3 regions of the Limosilactobacillus ingluviei str. Autruche 4 genome follow, and region 2 is predicted to be linked to each of the others. Evidence: predicted binding sites of a transcription regulator. Region 2 holds the regulator's gene; each other region holds the start of a gene.

Region 1 (3,280 bases), 310 kb from region 2:
TGTTGTCCTTAGTAACCGTTACCTTGTTGGCTGAACCAAGTTGGTCAATCGTCGCGTCCTTTAATTGCATCCCTAAGTCATCAGAGATCACCGTCCCACCGGTCAAGACTGCGATGTCTTCCAGTTGGGCCTTGCGCCGGTCACCAAAGCCTGGCGCCTTTACCGCTACCACGTTAAAGGTTCCCCGAATCTTGTTGAGAACCAAGGTTGGCAAGGCTTCACCCGTAATGTCATCGGCGATGATCAACAGGGCCCGACCTTCTTGCACAACGGATTGGAGCAGTGGCAAGATGTCTTGGATGTTGGCAATCTTCTTGTCCGTGATCAGGACGTATGGGTTGTCCAGGTTAGCTTCCATCTTGTCGTTGTCAGTAACCATGTATTGGGACATGTACCCGCGGTCAAAGCTCATCCCTTCAACCACGTCCACGCTGGTGTCCACCCCACGGGAGTCTTCAATCGTGATAACCCCGTCGTTACCAACCTTTTCCATTGCGTCCGCAATCAATTGGCCTACTTCTGGGTTTGCAGCAGAGATCGAAGCGATTTGTGCAATGTCATCCTTGGTCTTGACATCGTGACTCATCGTCTTCAATTCAGCCACGGCTGCGGCCGTAGCCTTTTCGATCCCGCGCCGGATGCCAACTGGGTTCGCCCCGGCCGTCACGTTCTTCATCCCTTCGTTGACGATCGCTTGGGTCAGGACCGTCGCCGTGGTCGTCCCGTCCCCGGCAATGTCGTTAGTCTTGGAAGCAACTTCAGAAACCAGCTTGGCCCCCATGTTTTCAAAGTGATCTTCCAATTCGATGTTCTTGGCAATCGTCACCCCGTCGTTAGTAATCGTTGGGGAGCCGTAGCTTTGTTCTAAGACCACGTTGCGGCCCTTTGGTCCAATCGTCGTCTTAACCGTGTCAGCTAACTTGTCAACCCCGCGCAACATTGCCCGACGTGCATCTTCAGCAAACTTCAATTCCTTTGCCATTCTTATTTCACCTCAAATTAATTTCAAACTTAATCAATTGGCCAACTTAATCGTGGCGGTTAATCAATCACGGCCACCAGGTCTTTTTCGTGAACGACCAGGTACTTTCCCCCGTCGTATTCAACTTCCCGGCCGGCGTACTTATCAAAGAGGACCTTATCGCCTTCCTTAACGCTTACGGCAACGTGTTGACCATTGTCCAAGGTCCGCCCTTCACCGACAGCAACAACCTTCCCCGTCGTAGGCTTGTCCTTGGCGTTGGAAGCTAACACAATGCCCCCAACCGTCTTTTCTTCTTCTTCAGCTTTCAGAACTACGCGATCTCCTAATGGCTTTAACACGTTAATCCCTCCATATAATAATTCTAGTTTCCGTAATTTTAGCACTCCTGGTTGAGGAGTGTTAGCACTCAACCTCGTTCAGTGCTAATTACATTTTCTACTATAACACGGTTCAGTCAGATTGCAACCAAAAAGTTTGACCTTTTTTGACGTATTGGCCGAGCGATTGGTAGAGCGCCGTTGGCATCGGTATCAAAAAAGCTGCCCCAGCTCAGCTGGAACAGCGCTAACGAACCCAAGCCACACCCGCTTGGGAAAAGCGGCGAACTAATCTTGCCCCTTGTTGCTTTCAATAAAGTAAATCAAGGTTTGCAATTCATTCGTCAAATCAATATTTTGGACTTGGACATCCTTGGGAACTGACAACCGGACTGGAGTAAAGTTTAAGATCCCGTGAACCCCCGCTTCAACGAGTTCATCCGTCACGGCCTGGGATTTTTCCCCGGGCACGGTTAAAATGACCGCGTCAATTTGTTGTTCTTTAATCTGCTTCTTTAATTCAGACGCCGGATAAACCGGAATCCCACTCTTGATCGTATTCGCCAATTCCGGCTTCGGATCAAAGGCCGCGCTGATCCGTAAGTTGGTGCTTTGGTGGAAATTGTAATTCATCAAGGCACTCCCCAGGCTCCCGACCCCGACTAAGGCGACACTGGTCAGCTTGTCTTGGTTCAAGATCCCCCGGAAAAACTTTAACAGGCTCTCGACATCATAGCCGTAGCCCCGCTTCCCTAATTCACCAAAGTAAGAGAAGTCCCGGCGAATCGTGGCAGAGTCAACTTGGACTGCCTCTGATAATTCAGTCGATGACACCCGCTTCTTATTGGCATTCAAGAGCACGTTCAAGTAACGGTAATAGACCGGCAGTCGCTTGGCTGTCGCCCGCGGAATTTTCCGAGATGGCATGTTCACATTCCCTCCTCAACTAAAAATTTATGGTTCTTGTGAATTTAGCATACAACTTATTCTAGCAATTCCCGGCTCCTTTGTGAACCTAATTGCAAGAAAAGTTATGGTTGGTTGGCAAAAAAGCATGGTAAAATTTGGATTGACTGAAGATAAGAACGGATAGAAAGATAGGTTTTGACAAAATGCTTGTATTGCAAACCCACGACGTCTTGCGCCGGTTTGGGGCGGACGTTTTATTTCACAATATCAACTTACAAATCAATGATCAGGCCCGGGTCGCCTTGGTCGGCCGCAACGGGGCAGGGAAGACGACCTTGCTCAAGATCCTGGCCCAAATTACCGAACCCGATGAAGGGACCCTGGCCGTCGGCAAAAACGTCACGATCGGTTACTTAGCCCAGGATCAAGGCCTCGACAGTCAAAATACGATTTGGGCCGAATTAGACGGCGTCTTTGCGCCGCTTCACGCGATGGAAAAGCGGCTGCACGCTTTAGAAGAACAGCTGGCCAGCGTGGATGCCACCAGTCCGGCCTACCAAGAAATTCTCAGCGAATATGATCGCTTGCAAACCAGCTTTAAAAAGCAGGACGGCTTTGCCATTGATTCCAAAATTCGCGGGGTCTTAACCGGCTTTGGCTTTAGCGAAGCCATGTATGAGATGCCGGTCAATTCGCTCTCCGGAGGGCAAAAGACCAAGTTGGCCCTGGCCAAAATCCTGCTCCAAGCCCCCAACTTGTTGATCCTCGACGAACCAACCAACCACCTTGACATGGGGGTTTTGAGCTGGTTGGAAGACTACTTAAAGGGGTATGCCGGGGCCTTATTAATCGTGTCGCACGACCGCTACTTCTTAGACAAGGTCGTTAATGAAGTCTATGACCTGGATAACAAAACGTTGACCCACTACACCGGGAACTACACTGCTTTTATGCACCATAAGGCCGACAAGCTCAAAGCTGAACTAAAGCACTACGAACAACAGCAAAAAAAGATTGCCGCCTTAGAAGACTTTGTCAACCGCAACATTGTCCGCGCTTCGACAACCAA
Region 2 (3,280 bases):
CATCCTTCAGCCGTTGCAAGGCCATCTTGTCTTGGGACAGGTCAATCCCGTTTTCAGCCTTAAATTCAGCGACCAGCCAATCCATGATCTTTTGGTCAAAGTCGTCCCCACCAAGGTGCGTGTCCCCGTTCGTGGACAAGACTTGGAAGACCCCGTCCCCTAATTCAAGGATGGAAACGTCAAACGTCCCCCCACCAAGGTCGTAAACCAGGATCTTTTCATCTTTTTCTTGCTTGTCTAAGCCGTAAGCCAACGATGAAGCAGTTGGTTCGTTAATGATCCGCTTCACGTCCAAACCAGCAATCTTCCCGGCATCCTTCGTTGCTTGCCGTTGAGCATCGTTAAAGTAGGCTGGCACCGTGATGACAGCTTGCGTAACCGTGTCGCCAATGTAGTCTTCGGCATACTTCTTCAGGTATTGCAAAATCATCGCTGAAATTTCTTGCGGCGTGTATTGCTTCCCTTCGATGTCAACCGTGTAGCCGGCTTCACCCATGTGGCTCTTGATCGACTTAATCGTGTTCGGGTTGGTAATTGCTTGGCGCTTGGCCACTTCCCCAACTTGAACTTCCCCGTTCTTAAAGGAAACTACGGACGGGGTCGTCCGGCCCCCTTCAGGGTTGGTAATAATCTTTGGTTCGTTACCTTCCATTACGGCAACGGCAGAATTGGTCGTCCCGAGGTCAATCCCGATAATCTTGTTACTTGCCATTTTCTTACCTTCTTTTTTCTAAAATTATTGTGCAACAATCACCATGGCGGGCCGGAGTACCCGGTCCTTTAACACGTAGCCCGCTTGCAGGACTTGGACTACCGTGTCCGGTGTTTGACCATCCGCAACCGGTACTGTTTGAACCGCTTGGGAGGTTTGGGGATCAAACGGCTTGTTGAGCGCGTCGATTTCTGTTACCCCATGGTCCTGCAAAGCTTTTTCCAGGTGATCGTGAACCATTTGAATGCCCTTTTTCAATTGCTGACCGCTTTCGTCGGTCACTTCAATTTCCAAAGCCCGCTTCAAATTATCTAAGACCGGCAAAATCCCCTTAGCGAGGTCTTGCCCATCGTATTTTAACAGTCCTTCGCGTTCCTTGGCAAAACGCTTGGTCATGTTTTGAATTTCAGCTTGGGCCCGCAAGTACTGGTCGTCTTTTTCCGCGACTTGCGCTTGTAAGTCTGCCACTTGCTTGGCCAAGTCCGTTTGTTGCTCTTCTGCGGATGCGGCTTGCGCTTCGGTCGTTGCTTCCTCGGCTTGCGCCGCAGTCTCTGCTGCTTGAGCGGCGGATTGTTGTGCCGCTTGCTTTTCTTCTGCCATCTAACCCCTCCTAGGAATCATAGTAATGATGATAGTAGTTTAACAACCGTTTTGCAAGTTCATGGCGAAAGGCATCCACCAACCCAATCGTGCGGGCATATGACATTTGCGCCGGCCCTAAGACGGCAATGATGCCTTCCCCATATTGATCAACCTGATACTTCGCCGTGATCAGCGCATAGTCATCTAACAACTTATCCTTGGCGATTTCCGAACCAATCTTGACGGTTACCTCATCACCCGCGGTATCCAGATCAATCATTGACGACAAACGCTCACTTTGGTCCAGCAATTCATAAATCGCCTTCATCGCTTTGCCATCCTTATGCTCGTCCATTCCCAAGAGATTAAACCGGCCGCCAACGTAAAAGCGCTCGCCGGCAGCCCGGTTCACCACCGTATCAAAGATCCGCAAGAACCCTTCTGGCTGTGCCAAATACTGGGTCAGCTGCACCGGAATGTCTTGATTGAGGCGCTTGACCACTTCAGTCAGTGGCAAGCCCACCAACTGATCATTAATCAAGCGGATCACTGCTTCCAACGCTTCTGGATCAACGCGTTTGGGAATCGTAAAGGATTGGCTTTCAACTTCGCCACTATCCGTCACTAAAATCCCCAAGACGCGGGAATTCCCCAGGTCCACCAATCGAAACCCACTCAACCGCACATTTTGCTGTTCGGGCTTCAGAGTAAACGCGGTATAGGACGTCAAGTTGGATAAAATCTCTGCCGAATGGGAAACAATTTCATCAATCTTTTGGAATTCCGTCCCCAAGGAATTGTGAATCATTGCCGAATCCGTTGCGGAAATCGTCGCTGGATCCAAGAGGTGATCAACATAATAGCGATACCCCTGCTTGGAGGGCACCCGTCCCGAAGAAGAATGTTCCTTTTTCACCAGCCCTTCATGTTCGAGGACCACCATTTCATTACGAATCGTCGCCGAACTGACTTTAAAAGGCAATACCTCCGCCAAAAGCTTGGAGCCGACCGGTTGACCAGTGACGGTGAACTGACGTACAATCGCCTGGAGGATCAACTCTTGCCGTTGTGTTAGCATCTCATCACTTCCTTTTAGCACTCTTGGTTGCTAAGTGCTAAACACAATTAATAATATACCAACCTCACCGGTAAAAGTCAACAAAAGTCAAAGTATTTGGAGAAATTTTATGTCACAAGAAAAAGCGCGCTATATCAAGCCCCAAAGTGCCGTCGAGGCCATGGAGCTGATTCAAAAGCTCTTTAATCAATACCGTAATGCCCCCCTCACCCAAGAATTACTGACCTACCACCTGAATTTACTGACCCGGCTGCAAACCGACATCAAAACCGCCGCCGAACAAGCCGGCGATCCCAAACTGTTGACGGGCTTGCAAACGATGACGGCAGCGATGCAATCGTGGTCGGGGATTCGCTTTAGCGGGCGGCCCTTTCCCGGGAAGTTGCGCCACTTTAAATTAGACACCGATTCCCACCCGCACTTTAAAACCCAAGTGCACAAGATCAAAGGGACTGCCAGCCACCGTAGTAAGCGGCATTAATAGACTATAAACGCCCAGCCTTCACCACCATGAAAGCTGGGCGTTTGGTTTAAGCGGGTTTCACAATCGTCCAGGTGGCTTCGCCTTGGCGATTGACTAGTTGCAAGCGCAATGGCAAAGCCGCTTGCTGGGCAATACTCAGCGCTTGGGGATGGATTACCTGCGCCCCGGCCGAATGCGCCAATTGTTGATAGGTCAAAGTCGTCGTTAACGTCGGCCCCGTGACTTGCTTTAACCGCAGTGACTTCGCCGGACTCACATCGACAAAAAAATCCAACCGTTGGGCCCCAAAAGCTGCCGCTAAGACCGCCGCCGTAATGTCCGAGCCGCCCACTTCCAGGGTTGTTAATTGTCCCGCCGCATTTTGGCCTTGAAAACCGGCCACCACGACGACCTGCGCAGCGGCGGCAAAGGCCTGCTCAATTGG
Region 3 (3,280 bases), on a different contig from region 2:
CGTTTCCGTCTTGCCGACCCCCGTTGGGCCAACGAACAGGAAGCTGCCAATTGGCCGTCCCGACTTGTTGAGCCCAATCCGGTTCCGCCGGATGGCCCGAGCGATCTTGTCAACGGCTTCGTTTTGGCCAATGACGTGCTTTTCCAATTCTTGATCTAAGTCCCGAAGTTGGTTTTGTTCTTGCTTTTGCAAGTCACCGACCGGAATGTTGGTCTTTTCTTCGACAATGTGTTCCATGTCGGCCACGTCCACGACGGCTTCGTCAGTCACCTTATTTTCTTCGGCTTCCTTCTTGGCCTTGGTTAATTTTTCCACTTGGTCCCGGTAGAAGGCGGCCTTTTCGTAGTCTTGACTCTCAACGGCTTGTTGCTTGTGGGCTTCAGCCGTGTGAATTTGATTTTCAATAGCATTTGGATCGACATTCTTGAGGGTCAAATTCTTCCGCGAACCCGCTTCGTCCAGCAGGTCAATCGCCTTGTCCGGCAAGTAGCGGTCTTGGATGTAGCGGTCGGACAGTTTAACGGCTGCCACTAAGGCATCGTCAGTGTACTTGACGTGGTGGTAATCTTGGTAGCGGCTCTTGATCCCTTCCAGAATCTTAATCGTTTCTTCCACGCTTGGTTCCGCAACTTCCACCGGTTGGAACCGCCGGGCCAGGGCGCCGTCCTTTTCGATCTTGCGGTATTCGTTTAAGGTCGTGGCCCCGATCAGTTGGAATTCACCCCGGGCTAAGGCGGGCTTTAAGACGTTGCCAGCGTCCATGCCACCTTCAGCATTGCCGGCCCCCATGATTTCATGGATTTCGTCGATGAAGAGGATGATGTTATGGTTCTTGGAGACTTCATCGATCAATTGTTGCATCCGCTTTTCGAATTGGCCCCGAATCCCGGTGCCTTGGACCAAGGAGACTACGTCCAAACGAATGATTTCCTTATTAGCCAGCTTTTCTGGCACTTCACCAGATACGATCGCCGTGGCGAGCCCTTCGACGACGGAAGTCTTCCCGACCCCGGCTTCCCCGATTAAGACCGGGTTGTTCTTGGTCCGCCGGTTTAAAATTTCGATGACCCGGTGGATTTCTTTATCTCGTCCAATGACCGGGTCGATCTTGCCTTGGCGGGCCAGGTCAGTCATATTGATCCCGAATTGCCCTAAGACCCCTTTCCCCCGGCGGTTATTGCCGCCTTGGCGTTGGCTTTGGCTGTTGTTGGCTGCTTGATTTTGCATGTTGCTCATTGCGTTCATAAAATCATCCAGGTTTGCAAACCCAAAGGCATTATTCATATCACTACCCCCATTTAACATTTGCATTTGTTGGTTTTGTAATTTTTCATAACAGCTTTGGCAGAGGTCGATCTGCATCTTTTGGCCGTTCATCATCTGAAGATGAATTGTTGCTTGGTTTTGCTGACAGATTTGACATTTCACTGTATGGTTCCCCCTTGCCGGCGGTCAATTTTTTGACCTTTCTTGACTATTGGCTCTAATTATACTGACTTTCGGTTTGAAAGCAAGTAATTAGTGTTCCAGTTTTCGTGAACGGTTACCTAAATTTTAGCACTCATCAGGACTGAATGCTAAAGGGGGGATTCAGGAATGTGCTAAAATCTTAAGTAACGGGGAAGGGGGGATGACATGGACTACATGGCAGAATTAGAAGCCTTGCGGACGGGAAAGCGGGATGAATTGGTAATTACACCTGCCGAATTTATGGCCTTTCAAGTGGCTTACCGCGAGTACCAGTATAAGACCCAAATTGTGGGCGAAGCGCATCGCGGTGGGGAAGTTCATTATCACCGGCAAGTAAATGAAGAAAATTAAGTTCTCTTGTTAGCAGACTTAATTTGGCTTGGGCCGGCCGGCTTTCTGGAATTCGGTCGGGAAGTTTCTTGTATTTACCGCTTACAATTGCTACAATTGGTTTTAAAGGTGCGTGTTGGTTGAGCTTGCCAATACGAACAACAATCTTTATTGTGCTAAGGAGACTGATTACAATGGAAAAACGCGATTTTAACATTACTGCTGAAACTGGGATTCACGCCCGCCCAGCTACGATCTTGGTTCAAACTGCTTCAAAGTTTGCCTCCGACATTACGTTGACTTACAACGGCAAGAGCGTAAACCTGAAGTCCATCATGGGGGTTATGTCCCTTGGGGTTGGCCAAAACGCTGACGTTACCATCTCAGCTGATGGGGACGACGAAGCAGAAGCAATCGCAGCAATTGCTGAAACGATGGCCAAGGAAGGCTTGGCTGGCTAAGATGTCAAAATTACTCAGCGGGATTGCCGCCAGTGGTGGAATTGTGATTGCACCGGTGCACCTGTTGGGGGATGCCAAAGGGCCAGTTGAACAGCAAATAACAACCGATGTGAATCATGAGGTCGAACGGCTTCATGATTCTTTTCGTATTACCGCAGATGAACTGACCCAAATCTCCCGGCAAGCCAGCGCCAATTACGGCAATGAGGTCCAAGAGACCTTACAAGCTCAACTGGCGTTAATTAACGATTGGCAATTTCAAGCGACCCTCAGCCGGCGGGTGGTAAGTGAAAAAATTACCGCGGCCAGTGCGGTACAAGCCTACCTGGACGAACAAGCTGGGCTGACCCCCAGTCGGGCCCAGCAAGCCCGGTTGACCAGCTTACAAGATGTGGGCCATCGCTTGCTTGGCCACCTCTTAGACCGGACAACGATGCCCCGGTTGGATCACCGGGCCGTGATCGTCGCCCATCAGGTCAGTCCCAGTTTGGTGGCCAGTTTTGATCCCCGGTTAGTGGCGGGGGTGGTAACTGATCAAGGGGGCGCAACGGCCCATTCGGCCCTGTTAGTGGCCGAATTGGGGTTGCCAGCGGTAGTAGGAACGCATTCAGCAACTACCCAAGCCGCTGAAGATATGGTGGCGATTGTGGATGGTGAGCATGGCAAGCTGATTTTGCAACCCACGCCCCAAGAGATTGACCACTACCAGCGCTTGGCTGCGCAGTATCAACGTAAGCAACAAGAATTAGGCGCCTTGGCGACTGCGACGACTGTGACTGTGGATGGTAGTCGGTACCAAATTGCGGCCAATGTAACGTTGCCGGCGGAATTAAAACAATTGGCGCAAGCCGGGGCCGAAGGGATCGGTTTGTACCGGAGTGAGTACTTGTTTTTAGATCCGGCCCGGCCCGTTACGGAAGAGGAGCAAGTTGCCGCGTATAAGGCGGCGTTGTTGGCCATGCCTAAGCACCGGGTCGTGATTCGGGTTCAGGATCTGGGGGCTGACAAACAGCCAGGTG

Evidence for each region. Region 2 encodes HrcA, which represses chaperone genes, less so after heat shock. Its sites were predicted from a motif close to TTAGCACTCNNNNNNNNNGAGTGCTAA; they were not measured.
Region 1: groES (co-chaperone GroES) is a predicted target of HrcA. The motif match lies at 1,385-1,411, and genes of this name have one in related genera.
Region 3: BN54_RS09625 (ATP-dependent Clp protease ATP-binding subunit) is a predicted target of HrcA. The motif match lies at 1,555-1,581, and genes of this name have one in related genera.

The regions. Positions count from the first base shown of each region.
Region 1 is NZ_HE997173.1:1,108,405-1,111,684, forward strand. It holds gene groL (chaperonin GroEL) at 1-982, opposite strand, end outside; gene groES (co-chaperone GroES) at 1,042-1,323, opposite strand; gene BN54_RS05460 (redox-sensing transcriptional repressor Rex) at 1,591-2,229, opposite strand; gene BN54_RS05465 (ABC-F family ATP-binding cassette domain-containing protein) at 2,415-3,280, shown strand, end outside.
Region 2 is NZ_HE997173.1:798,910-802,189, forward strand. It holds gene dnaK (molecular chaperone DnaK) at 1-712, opposite strand, end outside; gene grpE (nucleotide exchange factor GrpE) at 737-1,312, opposite strand; gene hrcA (heat-inducible transcriptional repressor HrcA) at 1,323-2,372, opposite strand; gene BN54_RS03925 (hypothetical protein) at 2,482-2,853, shown strand; gene BN54_RS03930 (amino acid kinase family protein) at 2,903-3,280, opposite strand, start outside.
Region 3 is NZ_HE997178.1:45,672-48,951, forward strand. It holds gene BN54_RS09625 (ATP-dependent Clp protease ATP-binding subunit) at 1-1,428, opposite strand, end outside; gene ykzS (protein YkzS) at 1,636-1,821, shown strand; gene BN54_RS09635 (phosphocarrier protein HPr) at 1,995-2,261, shown strand; gene ptsP (phosphoenolpyruvate--protein phosphotransferase) at 2,263-3,280, shown strand, end outside.